DNA from 3 places in the Mucilaginibacter daejeonensis genome. Region 2 is predicted to be linked to each of the others. Evidence: riboswitches for the same ligand, from Rfam matches in the RefSeq annotation. Region 2 holds a riboswitch; each other region holds the start of a gene.
What was found. A riboswitch is a leader RNA that binds a small molecule or an ion and turns the genes downstream of it on or off. The one in region 2 is predicted to bind S-adenosylmethionine.
Positions count from the first base shown of each region.

Region 1 (5,374 bases), 2.0 Mb from region 2:
TCATTGGTGCAGTACAGGATCCTGGTATCAAAACGCTCGGCTGTGAATGGGGTGGAGGGGTACGCAACTGGAAGGAACTCGGTTACCAAAGTGAGGACAAATACCTGAATGCGGGTCTGTTATTGATCGACCTCAAAAAGTGGAACGAGTTCGATGTATGTAACAAAGCTTTAGATGCTGCGGTAAAACATCAGAAATATATCGTATACGGCGATCAGTACTGCTTAAATGCGGTATTGGCCAATCGCTGGCTACCATTGGACCCTGAATGGAATCACTTAGTGGATAATGATAAACCAGGTGCCAAGCTGCTTCATTACATCGGCAACAAACCGATCTATACCAACTATACTTACAGCCAAAAATATCGCGACATCTTTTTTGAGTACCTCAATGGTACGGCCTGGAAAAATCTCAAACCTGTAGGAGCATTTACCCGCAGGATGCGCATGATCAAACGTTTTATCAGAAAGATAACCGGTTAAACAAGATCATGGCTAAGCATCACTTTGACCGCGTAACACTGCTGATCACCCACTACAACCGTAGCAGGTCGTTAGAGCACTTATTGAAACGCTGCATCGAGGAAGAGCTATCGTTTGAAGAGGTAGTTATTTCTGATGATGGCAGCAAGCCCGAGCATTTGGAATATGTGAAAGGGCTGAAAGAAACTTACAGTTTTCGATTGGTGACCACTCCGCAGAACAAAGGGCTGGGTAATAACATCAACAAAGGTCAGGATGCGGTCACTACGCCCTATACGCTTTACGTACAAGAAGACTTTGAACCTACAGCCGACTTCGCGCCTAACTTTGTTAATGCGGTGAAGTTGATGGATACCGAGAGCTGGGATTTGATCCGGTTCTACACCTTTCCGTGGGCTCCATTTCCTTACCTGCGCAACTATAAGTATGGTTATGCGGAGATGCTTTATAAGCCTGACCTGTGGCATCTCAACCACCTGAAATTTAGGTTGTACAGCGATCACCCTCATCTACGGCGCACCAACTTTTTCGACAAGTTCGGCCGTTACCTTGAAGGGCAGCGGGGCGATCCCACCGAATACAACATGTGTATGCAGTTCATCCTGAAAGGGGGCAAGGCGCTGATGTTCCAGGGACCAGACCTTTTTCTGCACGAGGCTGGTGGTATCGAACCCAATACCATGGTGCGCAGCAAATGGAAGTTAAGCAACTCAGCGCTGATCAGGCTGATGCGTTTCATGTACCTGAAAGGCAAGGTGATCAACAGCACTATTAAATTAAATAAACTGAAATAAGATAACCATCCCATAGGTGGTCGTCACGTAGCCCCGATCCATGTTCGCCAAGCTGAAACCGATCCTGCAAAAGTTGAAGAACCCTCACATCGTTAACCTGATAGGTAATGCGGTGATGTCTGTGTTGAATACTTTACAGGTGGCCGTGTTGCTCAACTATTTGCCCATGGATAAGATGGGTATATGGTTCTTTTTCCAGGCCACCATTGGTTTGATCGATACCTTTAGGGCTGGATTGATAACCACGGCATTTATCACGTCATACGCCGGAACAACTAAAGAACGTGCTGCTGAGGTGGCAGGTTCTGCGTGGTTCTTATCCACATTGATCACACTTGTATTTGTGCTGGTGAACGTCGTCTATCTGGTGATCCCATATCATGTACCTGACATGGGCACCGACCTGTTCATCCGTTGGTTCGGTCTGGTGTTCATCATCACTTTACCGTCGTTCATTGCCAGCTGCGTAGCCCAGGCTGAGGCGCGTTTTGATAGGTTATTGTATATCAGGTCTGTCAGCACAGGGTTGTCGATCGCCATTGTGCTAACACTCATCCTTACCAATAACATTAGCCTCATGACGGTGGTATACGGTGGCTTTGTGGCGGGTGGTGCTACCAGTTTAATGACCATTCTGCTTGGCTGGTCACGCATCGATACCTTTTTTAAGAAAAGCATTCCAACTGTAAATGCGTTGTTCAATTTTGGAAAGTACAGTGTAGGGACAGCCTTAGGAAGCAGCATGTTCCGCAACTCTGATACGTACATCATTAAGTATATGCTGGGTGACGCTGCCGTTGCGGTATACAACCTAGGCCTGCGCTTAATGGAACTGGTGGAGATACCTCTACGCAGTTTTGCTGCTACCATTATGCCTCCGTTATCTGCTGCTCATAATCAGAACAACAAATACCATGTGATATATCTGCTCAAAAAGTATTCAGGTTTGCTTACTTTCCTGCTGTTGCCAGTGGTAGTGGGCTCGCTATGCTTTGCCGAGATTGCTATCTGGATAGTGGATAAAAAATACCTAAGTACCGAGGCTGCCAACGTATTGCGGGTATTCATGACCTTTGCCTTATTATACCCGGTAGAACGTTTTATGGCTTTGGCCCTGGATGCCACCAACCAGCCACAAGTGAACGCGGTGAAGCTTATATTCATGCTGGCTGCCAACGTGATCGGCGACTTTCTAGGCGTATGGATATTTGGCAATGTGTACGGCGTAGCCTTTGCAACAATACTACCGGTGCTCACTGGTATGGTGATCAGCTACAACTGGCTGCAGCGGTATGAAAAGTTCACCCTGCGTGATGTATACAAGATCGGCTGGCTCGAGACCACCTGGCTTCTTAAAGACACCTGGGCCATGATACGGAAGAAGAAACAGAAGGTAGCATAGCCCGTTTTTTCCGTACTTTTTCTTTACGCGAAATCATGTCAGACAGGGTGAGATTGATCACCTAAAATAAATTCTACAAAATCTATAGACTTTATAAATTATTATTCTATATTTGTCTCAGTTCACGAACGTTCTTTGTTATACTTATCCAGAAAGACCGAGGGAAGGGCCCGATGACGTCTTGGCAACCTATACCGGCTATATGCTGGGTAAAAGGTGCTAATTCCTGCTCCTGATCATAAAGGAGAAAGATAAGCCAACAAGTAGACCCGTACTTGTGATATCACGCTGCGCAACACCCGCATTCTTTTTGGTATAAGTTGATGAAGATGATCAAACAATTAACATCAATATCAAAAGCCATGAGAATTTATCTTGACAACGCCGCGACCACTCCCTTAGATAAAGAAGTATTTGACGCCATGACCCCGTACCTGCTTGACCACTACGGCAACCCGTCGTCGCATCATGAGCAGGGTAGGCGCGCGCGTCATGCCATTGAGGAATGCCGAAACACCATTGCTGGTCTATTGAATGCATTGCCCGAAGAGATCATTTTTACCTCAGGAGGCACCGAGGCTGATAATACCGCTATACTTTCTGCCGTGCATGCGGCCGGTATCGGTCATGTGATCACCACCCGTTTTGAGCATCATGCGGTGTTGCATACCCTGCGCGACTTACAGACCAAAGGCTTGATCAAAATAAGCTTTATTGATAATGATGCGCACGGGAACCTTGACCTGCAACACCTGGAACAACTATTGGCAAGTAACACCCGGAGTTTGGTATCAGTTATGCATGCCAATAACGAGATCGGCAACCTAAACGATATCGAATATATAGGCCAGCTATGCGAACGTTACGATGCTCTGTTCCATACAGATACCGTGCAAACGGTAGGGCACTACCGCCACGACCTGCAAAAACTTAAGGTCCATTTCCTGGCTGCTTCGGCTCACAAATTTCATGGGCCTAAAGGCGTAGGATTTCTATACTGCCGTAAAGGGACACCACTGATACAATTGATACATGGGGGAGGTCAGGAGAAGAAACTAAGAGCCGGCACCGAGAATATACATGGCATAGTAGGGCTTACTACTGCCTTACAGATCGCCTATGCAGAGATAGATGAGCATCAGGCTTACATACAGCAGCTGAAAGATCACTTTATCAAAAGACTGCTTAATGAGGTACCCGAAGTCAGCTTTAATGGTAACTCTGCCCATGCTGATAAGAGCTTGTATACCGTATTAAATGTTGGACTGCCTGCATTGGAGTATAGTAGCCTGCTCCGATGTTTGGACGAGCAGGGCATCTCCGTATCAGGCGGTAGCGCTTGTTCTACCGGTTCTTCTTCACATGTGTTGCAGGCCATCAACACGTCGGCACATAAAGACAACGTGCGCTTCTCATTCAGTAAATTCAATACCATTGCCGAAATTGACAGTGTGATCACCATATTGTCGAACATTTATCAAACCTTAGCAGCATAACCAATATTAACCTATTACATCATTATTAAACAATAAAGACCATGAGTTTAAGATTAGGCGATAAAGCCCCCAATTTTAAGGCACAGACCTCGCAAGGCGAGATAGATTTTTACGAATTTTTAGGCGACAGCTGGGGAGTATTGTTCTCGCACCCGGCCGATTATACACCGGTTTGTACCACGGAGCTTGGCCGCACAGCCGCTTTGAAAGATGAGTTCGAGAAACGTAACGTAAAAGTGGCTGCATTAAGCGTAGATTCGGTAGAATCGCATCATGGCTGGATCAGTGATATCAACGAGACCCAAGATGTGGAAGTGAACTTTCCCATTATTGCCGATGAGAACCGTGAGATAGCCGAAGCGTATGATATGATACACCCTAACGCGTCACTGACCGCTACCGTGCGTTCATTATTCATTATCGCGCCCGACAAGACCATCAAACTGATCATTACCTACCCTGCATCTACTGGCCGTAATTTTCAGGAGATACTGCGTGTGATCGATTCCCTGCAATTGACCGCCAACTATAGCGTGGCTACGCCAGCCGACTGGAAAGAAGGAGAGGACGTGGTGATCACTCCAGCCGTTAAGGACGAAGAGATCGAGAGCCGTTTCCCTAAAGGACATACTCGTGTTAAGCCTTACCTGCGTTTAACGCCGCAGCCGAACAAATAACACCATCGGTATTCATAGCAAAAGGCCTCTTGTATGTCAAGAGGCCTTTTGCAATTTTAGATCATGGCGAAGAATTTTAATTTAAAAGCCGAAGACATCAAAGACCTTATTCCTCGCATGGGCGGATGCATGGCTACTGATAAGATCACCGTTGATGGCTTAAAGGTAAATTATATGTATCGCGAAACGCCGGACAACGAGATAGATAGTGGTTGGCGTTTCCTCTCCGGCACTGAGGATCAGGAATATCTCGATAACGCCGAGAACACGATGGTGTATGATGTCAATACGATAGCTAATTACGATCCGGCTATCATTCCGTACCTCCATCTACCTTATCCGGTCGAACTGGAGCGAGCAGGTGCGGGCGACCACTTCGATATTGTCACGCAATGAACCTGGAAGTCGAAAGCTATACTATTGATCAACTTTCAATTCGTCAACGAATATGTAGCTCTGGTTGCCTTTACTTTCATGCCATGCTGGTAATTGGCCATATTGCTTAGCAACAACTTTGATA
Region 1 covers NZ_CP086068.1:2,273,633-2,279,006, forward strand. Annotated here, with positions in the region: gene LLH06_RS09530 (glycosyltransferase family 8 protein) at 1-485, shown strand, start outside; gene LLH06_RS09535 (glycosyltransferase) at 494-1,279, shown strand; gene LLH06_RS09540 (lipopolysaccharide biosynthesis protein) at 1,320-2,681, shown strand; SAM riboswitch class I at 2,823-2,939, shown strand; gene LLH06_RS09545 (cysteine desulfurase family protein) at 3,044-4,177, shown strand; gene LLH06_RS09550 (peroxiredoxin) at 4,219-4,854, shown strand; gene LLH06_RS09555 (DUF2185 domain-containing protein) at 4,918-5,250, shown strand; gene LLH06_RS09560 (GH92 family glycosyl hydrolase) at 5,272-5,374, opposite strand, start outside.
Region 1: it holds a riboswitch for S-adenosylmethionine, as region 2 does, so the genes downstream of both, LLH06_RS09545 (cysteine desulfurase family protein) here and metH (methionine synthase) in region 2, are expected to answer to the same signal.

Region 2 (5,374 bases):
GAACAAACCACCGAGAACATCATTCAGCAGCTCAAATTAAGCACGATCGATTGCGGCATCTTATCGACACCATTGCACGAAAGCGGCCTGACCGAGATACCGGTATTCTACGAAAATTTTGTGGCTTATGTATCCAAAAGCAGTAAGCTGCACAAGCAAAAGAACATCAGTCCTGAGGATATAGATGTAGAAGAATTATGGGTACTTGACGAAGGTCATTGCATGCGCGAGCAGGTGTTGAACATTTGCCAACGCCGTAAAAGCACTAAGGGCTTTCAGCACTTTGAATACAACACCGGTAGTGTGGATACCCTAAAGCGCATGGTAGACCAAAATAATGGTGCCACCATTTTACCTGAGTTGGCCCTTGACGACCTGAGCGATAAACAGCTCGACCGTATCCGTTACTTCCGCTCGCCCGAGCCGGCACGTGAGGTAAGCATCGTGATCCAGCGTAATTTTTTAAAACGCCGCATGATAGAGGCCCTCAAGACCGAGATCCTGCATTTTATCCCCAAAAGGTTAAAGAGCAAGAAAAAGAAAGAATTGATGGACATTTAACCAGCAAAAGCCGGAAATATCCGGTTTTATAAAGCGATCATAAAAGCTTTACCTTTGGGCCATGGCTACCATCAAAGCATTTTTAAACAATCCGTACCAGGAAAATACTTATCTGTTATATGACGAGACCGGCGAATGTGCCATCATCGATCCGGGTATGTATACCGCTGCCGAGCAGGATGCGGTGGTCAACTTCATTAAGGCCGAAGGCTTAAAGCCGGTACTGCTGCTCAATACTCACTGCCACATCGACCATGTGCTGGGCAATAAGTTCGTATTTGATCAGTATGGGTTAAAGCCGCAGTTCCACAAAGGCGAACTGGTGGTTCTAGAGGCCATGCCGGTATGGTCGCAGCAGTCGGGCCTGAGGTATGAGTTATCGCCCTTGCCTGATACCTATTTGCCCGAGAGCGGTAGCATAAGCTTTGGCAATACCACCTTGGAGCTGATCTTTGCTCCGGGTCATTCACCTGCACACTTGTGCTTTTATGATGTGCAAAATGGTATCGTGATCGGTGGTGATGTGCTTTTCAGAGGCAGCATTGGCCGCACCGACCTCCCGGGCGGCAACCATCAGCAATTACTTACTAACATCCAGCAAAAGCTGTTCATATTGCCCGATGAGCTGGTGGTTTACCCAGGCCACGGTCCCGAGACCACCATTGGCCGCGAGAAAGAGACGAATCCTTTCTTCTAAGATCATATCGCCGATCAGCAACCCAAACACCGTTCGCATCAACGCACAAGGAGGTAAATAAGGCTGCCTGCTCATTTGCAAATCATCGGCGTATTTTGCAAATTTGTACCGCTTATAGAGAAAGACGGAGGGATTGGACCCTGCGAAGTCTTAGCAACCTGTGCTTACAAGGTGCTACATTCTACTTGAGACCGCCAACTGACAGGTTTCAAGACGGATAAGCGAGAGTCAATGAGAACTCCAAACCTCCATGGCCTTTCGATATAAGCTGTTTTAGTATCTGGTATCAAGTATCTCGTATCAAGAGCATGCGATACTTGAAAGCAACAGTAGTACACTGTCTTGATACTTTATACTAACTACTTGTTACTTCAATGGACATTAGAGAACAATTACAGAAACGCATACTGGTGATCGATGGCGCCATGGGTACCATGATACAGCGCTATCAGCTCACCGAAGAGGATTTTAGAGGGGAGCGTTTTAAGGATCACCCGAGCGATCTGAAAGGGAATAACGACCTGCTCAATATCACTCGCCCGGATGTCATCAAGGCCATCCATGCCGAGTATCTGGATGCCGGTGCTGATATCATCGAGACGAATACCTTTAGTACCCAGCGCATATCACTGGCCGACTACCATATGGAGGAGCTGGGCTACGAGCTGAGCTTTGAAGGTGCGCGCCTGGCCCGCGAAGTGGCCGACATCTATACCAAAAAGAACCCGGAAAAACCGCGCTTTGTGGCCGGTGCGGTAGGCCCTACTAACCGTACGTCGTCGCTATCGCCCGATGTGAACGATCCGGGTTACCGTGCCGTTACTTTTGATGACCTGGCCGAAGCTTATTATGAGCAGATCCGCGGCCTGGTGGATGGCGGCTCACACCTGTTGCTCATCGAGACCATTTTTGATACCCTGAACGCCAAAGCAGCATTATTTGCTGCACAACGATATGCCGAAGAAAGCGGCAAGAATCTGCCGATCATGATATCGGGTACCATTACCGATGCGTCGGGTCGTACCCTTTCAGGCCAAACGGTAGAGGCATTCTGGAACTCGATACGTCATGCCAACCTTTTATCGGTGGGGTTGAACTGCGCCTTAGGCGCCCGTGAGATGCGTCCTTATTTGGAGGAACTATCCAACAAAGCTGATGTATATATCTCCGCTTATCCCAACGCAGGATTACCTAACGAATTTGGCGCTTATGATGAGACCCCGCATGAAACTGCCCACCAGGTAGATGATTTTATCAAGGCTGGCATCGTGAACATCGTTGGCGGTTGCTGCGGTACCACGCCCGATCACATCAAGTGCATTGCCGATAAAGCGGCTAAATACCCACCCCGCCAGTTGCCGGAGGTTGAAAGCTACATGCGCCTGAGTGGCTTGGAGGCGATCAATATTACGCCGCTTACCAACTTTGTGAACGTGGGCGAGCGTACCAACATAACCGGGTCGCCCAAATTCTCGAAACTGATACTGGCCGAAAATTATGAGGAAGCACTTACCGTTGCCCGCCAGCAGGTAGAGGGCGGTGCGCAGGTGATCGATATCAATATGGACGAAGGTATGATCGATTCGGAGGCGGTGATGGTCAAGTTCCTGAACCTGGTGGCCTCTGAACCTGATATCGCCAAATTGCCCATCATGGTCGATTCATCTAAATGGACGGTGATCGAGGCCGGGTTAAAATGCTTGCAGGGTAAGGGTATCGTTAACTCTATTTCGCTTAAAGAGGGCGAAGAAAAATTTAAGGAACATGCCCGCAAGATCTTAAGCTACGGTGCTGCCACCGTGGTGATGGCTTTTGACGAACAAGGCCAGGCCGACAATTACGAACGCCGGATCGAGATCTGCAAGCGCTCTTACGATATACTGGTGAACGAGATCGGTTTCCCTCCGCAGGATATCATTTTTGACCCTAACATCCTGACCGTGGCTACCGGTCTGGAAGAACATAACAATTATGCGGTAGACTTTATTGAGGCTACGCGCTGGATCAAACAGAACCTTCCGCATGCCAAGGTGAGCGGTGGGGTAAGTAATATCTCTTTTTCGTTCCGCGGTAATAACGTGGTACGCGAGGCCATGCACTCGGCCTTTTTATACCATGCCATCCAAGCCGGTATGGATATGGGCATCGTGAATGCCGGTATGCTGGAGGTTTATGAGGAGATACCAAAAGACCTACTCGAAAGGGTAGAGGACGTGCTGCTGAACCGCCGTCCCGATGCTACCGAGCGTTTGGTAGAGTTCGCCGAAACGGTGAAAGCCAAGGGTAAAGAGATCGTGAAGGATGAGGCCTGGCGTAACGAGCCGGTGCAAAAGCGCCTGTCGCACGCGTTGGTAAAAGGCATCGTTGAATATATCGATTCTGACGTAGAAGAGGCCCGCCAGCAATATGCGCGCCCGCTCGAGGTGATCGAGGGTCCGCTGATGGACGGCATGAACATCGTGGGCGACCTGTTCGGCGCCGGTAAGATGTTCCTGCCCCAAGTGGTAAAATCGGCCAGGGTAATGAAAAAGGCGGTAGCTTATTTGCTGCCTTACATTGAGGCCGAAAAAGCAAAGAACGCCACACCTGGCGAACGCAGCAATGCCGGTAAAGTGTTGTTGGCCACCGTTAAGGGAGATGTGCACGATATTGGTAAGAACATTGTAGGCGTGGTACTGGCCTGTAACAACTTCGAGATCATTGACCTTGGCGTGATGGTGCCTGCACAACGCATCATTGAAGAAGCGAAGAAACAAAACGTCGATATCATTGGCCTAAGTGGGCTCATCACTCCATCATTAGATGAGATGGTGCATTTTGCCAAGGAGATGGAGCGGGAAGGTTTCACCATGCCGCTGATCGTGGGTGGGGCCACTACCTCGCGCATTCACGCTGCGGTGAAGATCGCCCCTAATTATTCTGGCGCCGCCATACACGTACTGGATGCCTCGCGCAGTGTGACCGTGTGCAGTGCGCTCATGAACAAAGCCACGCGCGACGAATACATCAACGGTATCAAGTCCGAATACGAAAAGGCCCGCGAAGCGCATTTGAACAAGCGGTCTGACAAACGTTTCCTGAGCCTCGAAGAAGCACGCGCGCTACGCTATCAGATCGACCTCAGCACGGTCGCGCCAAAGCCGACCGTCACCGGAACAAAAGTTTTTGAAGCCTTTCCGTTAAAGGAATTGGTGCCTTATATCGACTGGACCCCATTCTTTCATACCTGGGAGCTGCGTGGCAGTTACCCCAAGATATTTGATGACAAGAACGTAGGCGTTGAGGCACGTAAGCTGTTCGATGATGCACAGGAGATGCTGAACAAAGTGATCAGCGAGAACCTGCTGCAGGCCAATGGGGTGATCGGCTTTTGGCCGGCCAACAGCGTGGGCGACGATATTGAACTTTATACCGACGAAAGCCGCACTCAACTGCTTACCCGCATCCACACCTTGCGCCAGCAAGCCGAAAAGGCCAAAGGCGAACCGCACTATGCTTTGGCCGACTTTATAGCGCCTAAAGAAAGTGGTATTGCCGATCATTTCGGCGGCTTTGCCGTGACCACCGGTTTGGGCTGCGATGAATTGGTAGCCCAGTACGAGGCCGACCACGACGATTACAATAGCATCATGGTGAAGGCTATTGCCGACCGTTTGGCCGAGGCCTTTGCCGAAAAGATGCACGAACTGGTACGTCGCCAATACTGGGGTTACGCCCACGATGAGCAACTGAGCAACGAGGAGCTGATCAAAGAGCAATACCAAGGCATTCGCCCGGCACCGGGCTATCCGGCTTGTCCGGAACATACCGAAAAGGTGACGCTATTTGATTTGTTGAAGGCCGAAGATAACGCACATATGCACCTGACCGAAAGCATGGCCATGTTGCCAACGGCATCCGTAAGCGGCTTCTATTTCGCTCACCCGCAGTCGCGCTACTTTGGTTTAGGCAAGATCGGCAAAGATCAGATCGAGGACTACGCCCACCGCAAGAACATGTCGGTAGAGACCGTAGAACGCTGGTTAGGACCGAATTTGAATTATTAGGAAAGTAGCAAGTAGTTAGTATCAGGTATCAAGACATGCATAATTTCAAGGAACTTAAAGTTTGGAAGGC
Region 2 covers NZ_CP086068.1:291,847-297,220, forward strand. Annotated here, with positions in the region: gene LLH06_RS01305 (hydrogen peroxide-inducible genes activator) at 1-561, shown strand, start outside; gene LLH06_RS01310 (MBL fold metallo-hydrolase) at 623-1,258, shown strand; SAM riboswitch class I at 1,368-1,482, shown strand; gene metH (methionine synthase) at 1,633-5,304, shown strand; gene LLH06_RS01320 (four helix bundle protein) at 5,340-5,374, shown strand, end outside.

Region 3 (5,374 bases), 2.1 Mb from region 2:
TTCCAGCGTTTCTCGCGGGCGTACTGCAGGTCCTGTGGGGCAAGGGTCTGTATGCCAAAGTTAAATACCTCATCGGGGTTAACCACCACGCCATAGGCATGGGCAGCGGCGATCACCAATTTGTATTTGGCATCATATCCGCCCACGTCAGAGGTGGGGTCGGTCTCGGCAAAACCGAGGTCCTGGGCCTGCTTCAGGGCGGTGTCATAATCCAGCCCTTCGATAGAGCCTTTGCTTAGTATGTAGTTAGATGAACCGTTGAAGATACCGCTTACGGAGTGCAGTAACTCATTATCATAATACTCTTCCAAGTTACGGATGATCGGTATACTACCGCAAACCGAACCTTCGTACAGTAATGATACATTGTGTTCATGCTGCAGATCGATCAGCTCTTGCAGGTGCAAGGCCAGCATCTTTTTACTGGCCGATACCACGCTCTTGCCACTTTTCAGTGCGGTAGAAACGATCTGGAAGGCGGCCTCAGTATCATTGATCAGTTCCACCACGGTATTGATCTCAGGGTCGTTCAGGATCTCGTTGCGGTCGGTGGTGAACAGGTCGGCAGGCAGGCTGCGAGCTTTGTCGGGGTTCTTGATCGCGATCTTTTTGATCTCGATGTTCAGGTTCTTGGTCTTGATGATGTCATGCAAACCCTGACCCACCACGCCAAAGCCAAAAAGGCCTATAGTTAATTTTTTACTCATTGATATATTAAGCGATCTTTTGTAATTCGATGATCTTGCCCCGCACGTCGGTAGTGATGAAGGAGGCAATGATCTTGGTGAGCTTCTCGGTCTCGATCAGGAAGCCGTCATGCGCGTAAAAGGAATCGAACTCCGAATAGGCCGCATTAGGAATGTGCTGGAAAAGGTATTGTTGCTCCTCTACCGGGAACAAAATGTCAGACCTGATGCCGATCACCAGCGTTTGAGCCTTGATGCCGCTCAACGCTTTTTCTAAACCACCACGGCCACGGCCGGCATGGTGCGAATCCATAGCCTTGCTCAAATACCAGTAGCTGTAAGCGTTAAAGCGGTTCACCAGTTTTTGTCCCTGGTAGCTTTGATAGCTCGATGCGCGGTAGTCGTCGGTCTTACTGTCATCGTCCTCGTGCTGGGTAATGTTGTAGGCCTTGTAGCCACGGTATGATAGCAGGGCCATGCTTCGCGCCGCCTTTAATCCAGCGCTGCCACCTTCGGGCGTGCCGTTGTTAAAGGTAGCATCGGCCTGTAAGGCCAACCGTTGCGACTCATTGAACGCAATGCCCCATGGTGAGTGCCTGGCGTTAGTGGCGATCAGTATCAGTTGTTTGATACGATCGGGCTGGGTGATGCTCCACTCCAGTGCCTGCTGCCCACCTAATGAGCCACCTATCAATACATCGATGCGGTCGATACCCAAGGCATCGGCCAGTAGCTGATGAGCCTTCACCATGTCACGTACGGTAACGGTAGGGAAGTTCAGGTAATAAGGTTGCCCGGTGGATGGGTCGATACTTAACGGGTTGGTGGTGCCATAAGGTGAACTCAGCACGTTGGCACAAATAATGAAATGCTCATCCGGGTTAAAAAAGTAACCTTCGCCAATGAGGCCTTTCCACCAATCCAACACGTCAGAGTTGGCAGTGAGGGCATGGCATACCCACACCACATTATCTTTCGCCGCATTTAAGCGGCCATAGGTATGATAGCCTATCTCCAAACAGGGTAAGTCGTCACCGCTTTCCAATTCGAACCGGCTATCGTGCCTGTAAACTTTTGTACTCATTTTTTGGGTTAAAAAGCGTCCCCGGGTTAGCGGGGAGCGCTCTTTCTCAGTTAAAACTATTTAAACACTATAAAAGGAACCTCTATCTTTCAACAGAGATGTGATCCGCGATCTGTTGCACGGCCTCAAGGCCGGGGTGTTGTTGCTGTACCTGATCAAAGGCCTGTTGCAGGTCGGCTTTGATGTCGTCGATATGCTCGATGCCTACCGCCAGGCGCAGCAGGGCAGGGGTAACACCTGCCGCCAATTGCTCGGCATCGTTCAGTTGCTGGTGTGTAGTGGCGGATGGCTGAATGATCAGCGTTTTGGCATCGCCCACGTTGGCCAAATGGCTCACCAGTTGCAGGCTGTCAATAAATTTGGTGGCGTTCTCTTTATTGCCTTTCAACTCAAAGCTCAACACCGCGCCAAAGCCATTCTTTAGGTACTTTTTGGCAAGGGTATGATATGGCGAAGAGGTCAGTCCCGGGTAATTGACACGGGCCACCTGCGGATGTTGCTCGAGCCAGGTAGCCAGCTCCAAGGCATTGTCAACATGCCGCTGTACCCGTAATGATAAGGTCTCGAGGCCTTGAATGAGCAGGAATGAATTGAATGGCGATTGTGAGGCGCCGAGGTCACGCAATCCTTCTACGCGTGCCCTGATAATGAACTGGATATTACCGAACGGCCCGCCAATGCCGAACACATCATTGAACACCAATCCGTGATAGCCTTCGGCAGGCTCAGTGAATTGCGGGAACTTGCCGTTGCCCCAATTGTAATTGCCGCCATCAACGATCACGCCGCCAATGCTTGTGCCGTGGCCGCCTATCCATTTGGTGGCGCTTTCCACCACCACGTGAGCTCCATGCTCCAACGGGCGGAACAGGTAACCACCTGCGCCAAAGGTATTATCCACGATGAGTGGCAGGTCATGCTTGCGGGCCAAGGCAGCGATCTGGTCGAAATCCGGCACGTTGAACCCTGGGTTGCCGATGGTCTCCAGGTAAATGGCCTTGGTTTTGGCATCGATCAGTGGCTCAAAGCTCTCCGGGCGATCATCCTTGGCAAAACGGGCCTCGATACCAAAGCGTTTGAACGCTACTTTGAACTGATTGTAAGTGCCGCCATACAGGAACGGGGAGGTCACGAAGTTGTCGCCCGCCTGCAGGATATTATTCAGTGCCAGGAACTGTGCCGCCTGACCCGATGAGGTGGCCAAAGCTGCTACACCACCCTCCAACGCCGCGATGCGTTTTTCGAACACATCGGTCGTGGGGTTCATGATACGTGAGTAGATGTTACCGAACTCCTTTAGTGCGAAAAGGTTGGCGCCGTGCTCGGCGTTCTTGAACACGTATGAGGTGGTTTGATATAACGGTACCGCGCGTGAACCGGTGGTAGGGTCGGCTTCCTGGCCGGCATGTAATTGTAAGGTCTCGAATTTTAAAGGTGCTGCTGACATGATATGTCCTGATGTTAAAAGTTAAACTTGGTGTTGCTGTTGCTATAAGCGGAGGTAGGCGTGCGGAAAGGGTATAGCATTGTCCTTAAGCGCAAGGGCACGTAGCGTTATTGCCGATAAAAAACGAGCAGTGGGTAGCTAACGTGCTGATGCCTTTAACAGCAACACATGCAAATTTGACCTTGCAGCAGGCAGGTCATGAACGTACCCGTTTGGGTAGTTGAAAATTTTGCAGTGGTAGTAAAGCTAACTTGTATCATGGCTATTAACTTATATTCCCCGGCAGTAATATCCTGATCGGGACAGGAATTGGCACCTTCTCCGCCTATCGGAGGGTTGCCAGCGGGTCAGGGAGCCTGATCTCTCGCCGCTTCTTTATAAATCAAAACCTTTCGAGGGGTATTTGATCAATGGTGTTTGATACACCTGTGGTGCAAATGTAATAGGTAAAAGCACAAAAAAGCAAGGGAAATCTGAAGTTTTTTGAATTGAGGGAAAGTAGGAGAGTAATAGCACAATGATGTGCTCGGTAGTACATTGCATATAATGGTCAAAAAGCGTTAACTTGCTATCAAATTAAACCACCAAACCATGAACCTATCACGTTTAGCCTGCTTTTTGTTGGCTACAACTTTGTTTTGCGCCTGTAAGCAAAAAAATAAAAATAGGCACCGAACAGTAATTACAGGTACGGTGGCCAACCGTGACCATGATACCAGCATAACCGCATTCACCCTTACCGTGGCCGACCTTGGCGGCAATCCCACTACCTACACAGGCCACATCCAGATCGATGGCACGTTCAAAATAGCATTTGAACAGTTCATTGCACAGGATATTACGCTGACCCCCATCGTGAAAAAAATGATCACCCACCCAGGCGATAGCATTCATATAGACCTTGACCTGAAAGAAATGGGTAACGCCAAATTCAGTGGCGATGCCGAAAAACTGAATGCCGATCTGTTCCACTACGCTAATGAGTATTACAGCACCTCCAATACCGATATGGATACCATTAAGGTGCGAGATGGCGATCTTCCAGCATTAGGCAGTTATTGCCTTAACATGCGTACAGCACTACAGAACAATAGAGAAGAATTTATAGAAAAGTTTGACCCTGATGAAGAATTGCTTGCCTGGACAAAGAACTTTATCAACGCTCAGTATTACTACAAATATGCATGGTATACAGTGGTCGCGAAAACCTATCGACCTGGAGTATCACCGTTAGAGAAACTTGAAAATTTATCAGGTTTTGAGCAGGATATAAAAGACCTCTTCAACCAGAAATTGCTTTGTGCCGATGCCTATAACGTGTTGCCCTTTTTGGCTCCTGCTATGGATAAAAAGCTTATTAAAGGACTATCGCCCGAACAAAGAAAACAACTATATCTCGTTAAGATCAAAAAAGAAGTGAAGAATGAGGAACTGCGCGAATTGCTCATTGGACTAACTTTTTACTATGATCTAGTTGAAAATGACGCTGATGAGTTCGATAGACGCCGCAAGACGTTCGATCAAAACATCAAAACGCCGTTCATAAAACAGCCGCTCTTGCGCTTTTATGAAACGGTGAAATACAACACCCCAACGCCCGAAGAGCTATCCAACAGCATCAAAGAACAGATCAAAAATACGCCTGCGCAAGGCATTTTAGATTCGATAAAAACGGAACACTCTGGAAAAGTGATCTATATTGATGTATGGGCCACCTGGTGCGGCCCATGCAAAGCACAGATGTTCGCATCTGAAAAACTGGCTCAAAAGTATAAAGGCAAGAAGGTTGACTTCGTTTACCTGTGCATAGGTTCAAAACACGGTGCGTGGTTGTCTACTTTGCAGCAGATGAAGCTTAGCGGTTCGCAATATTTTTGCAATGATGAACAAAGTGAGAGCTTTATGCGTGGCTTAGGGATCAAAGGCATTCCTTATCACTTGCTGATCAATGATAAAGGTCAGGTAGTTGAAATGGGTAATTATCTTGGACCGGAAGATGCTGTCACTATGCGTAAGATCGACAAACTTTTAAAAAAGGGCCGATTGCACGTGATGCAACAAATAGCTTCGTAATTGGTTATGACCATAACCAATCCATTGACCATTATGATGCCTAAAGTATTGACGATCGCACTGCTTAGTAGTGCGCTGCTACTG
Region 3 covers NZ_CP086068.1:2,976,875-2,982,248, reverse strand. Annotated here, with positions in the region: gene LLH06_RS12585 (homoserine dehydrogenase) at 1-707, opposite strand, end outside; gene LLH06_RS12580 (homoserine O-acetyltransferase family protein) at 715-1,770, opposite strand; gene LLH06_RS12575 (O-acetylhomoserine aminocarboxypropyltransferase/cysteine synthase family protein) at 1,853-3,217, opposite strand; SAM riboswitch class I at 3,485-3,601, opposite strand; gene LLH06_RS12570 (redoxin family protein) at 3,911-5,290, shown strand; gene LLH06_RS12565 (PQQ-dependent sugar dehydrogenase) at 5,297-5,374, shown strand, end outside.
Region 3: it holds a riboswitch for S-adenosylmethionine, as region 2 does, so the genes downstream of both, LLH06_RS12575 (O-acetylhomoserine aminocarboxypropyltransferase/cysteine synthase family protein) here and metH (methionine synthase) in region 2, are expected to answer to the same signal.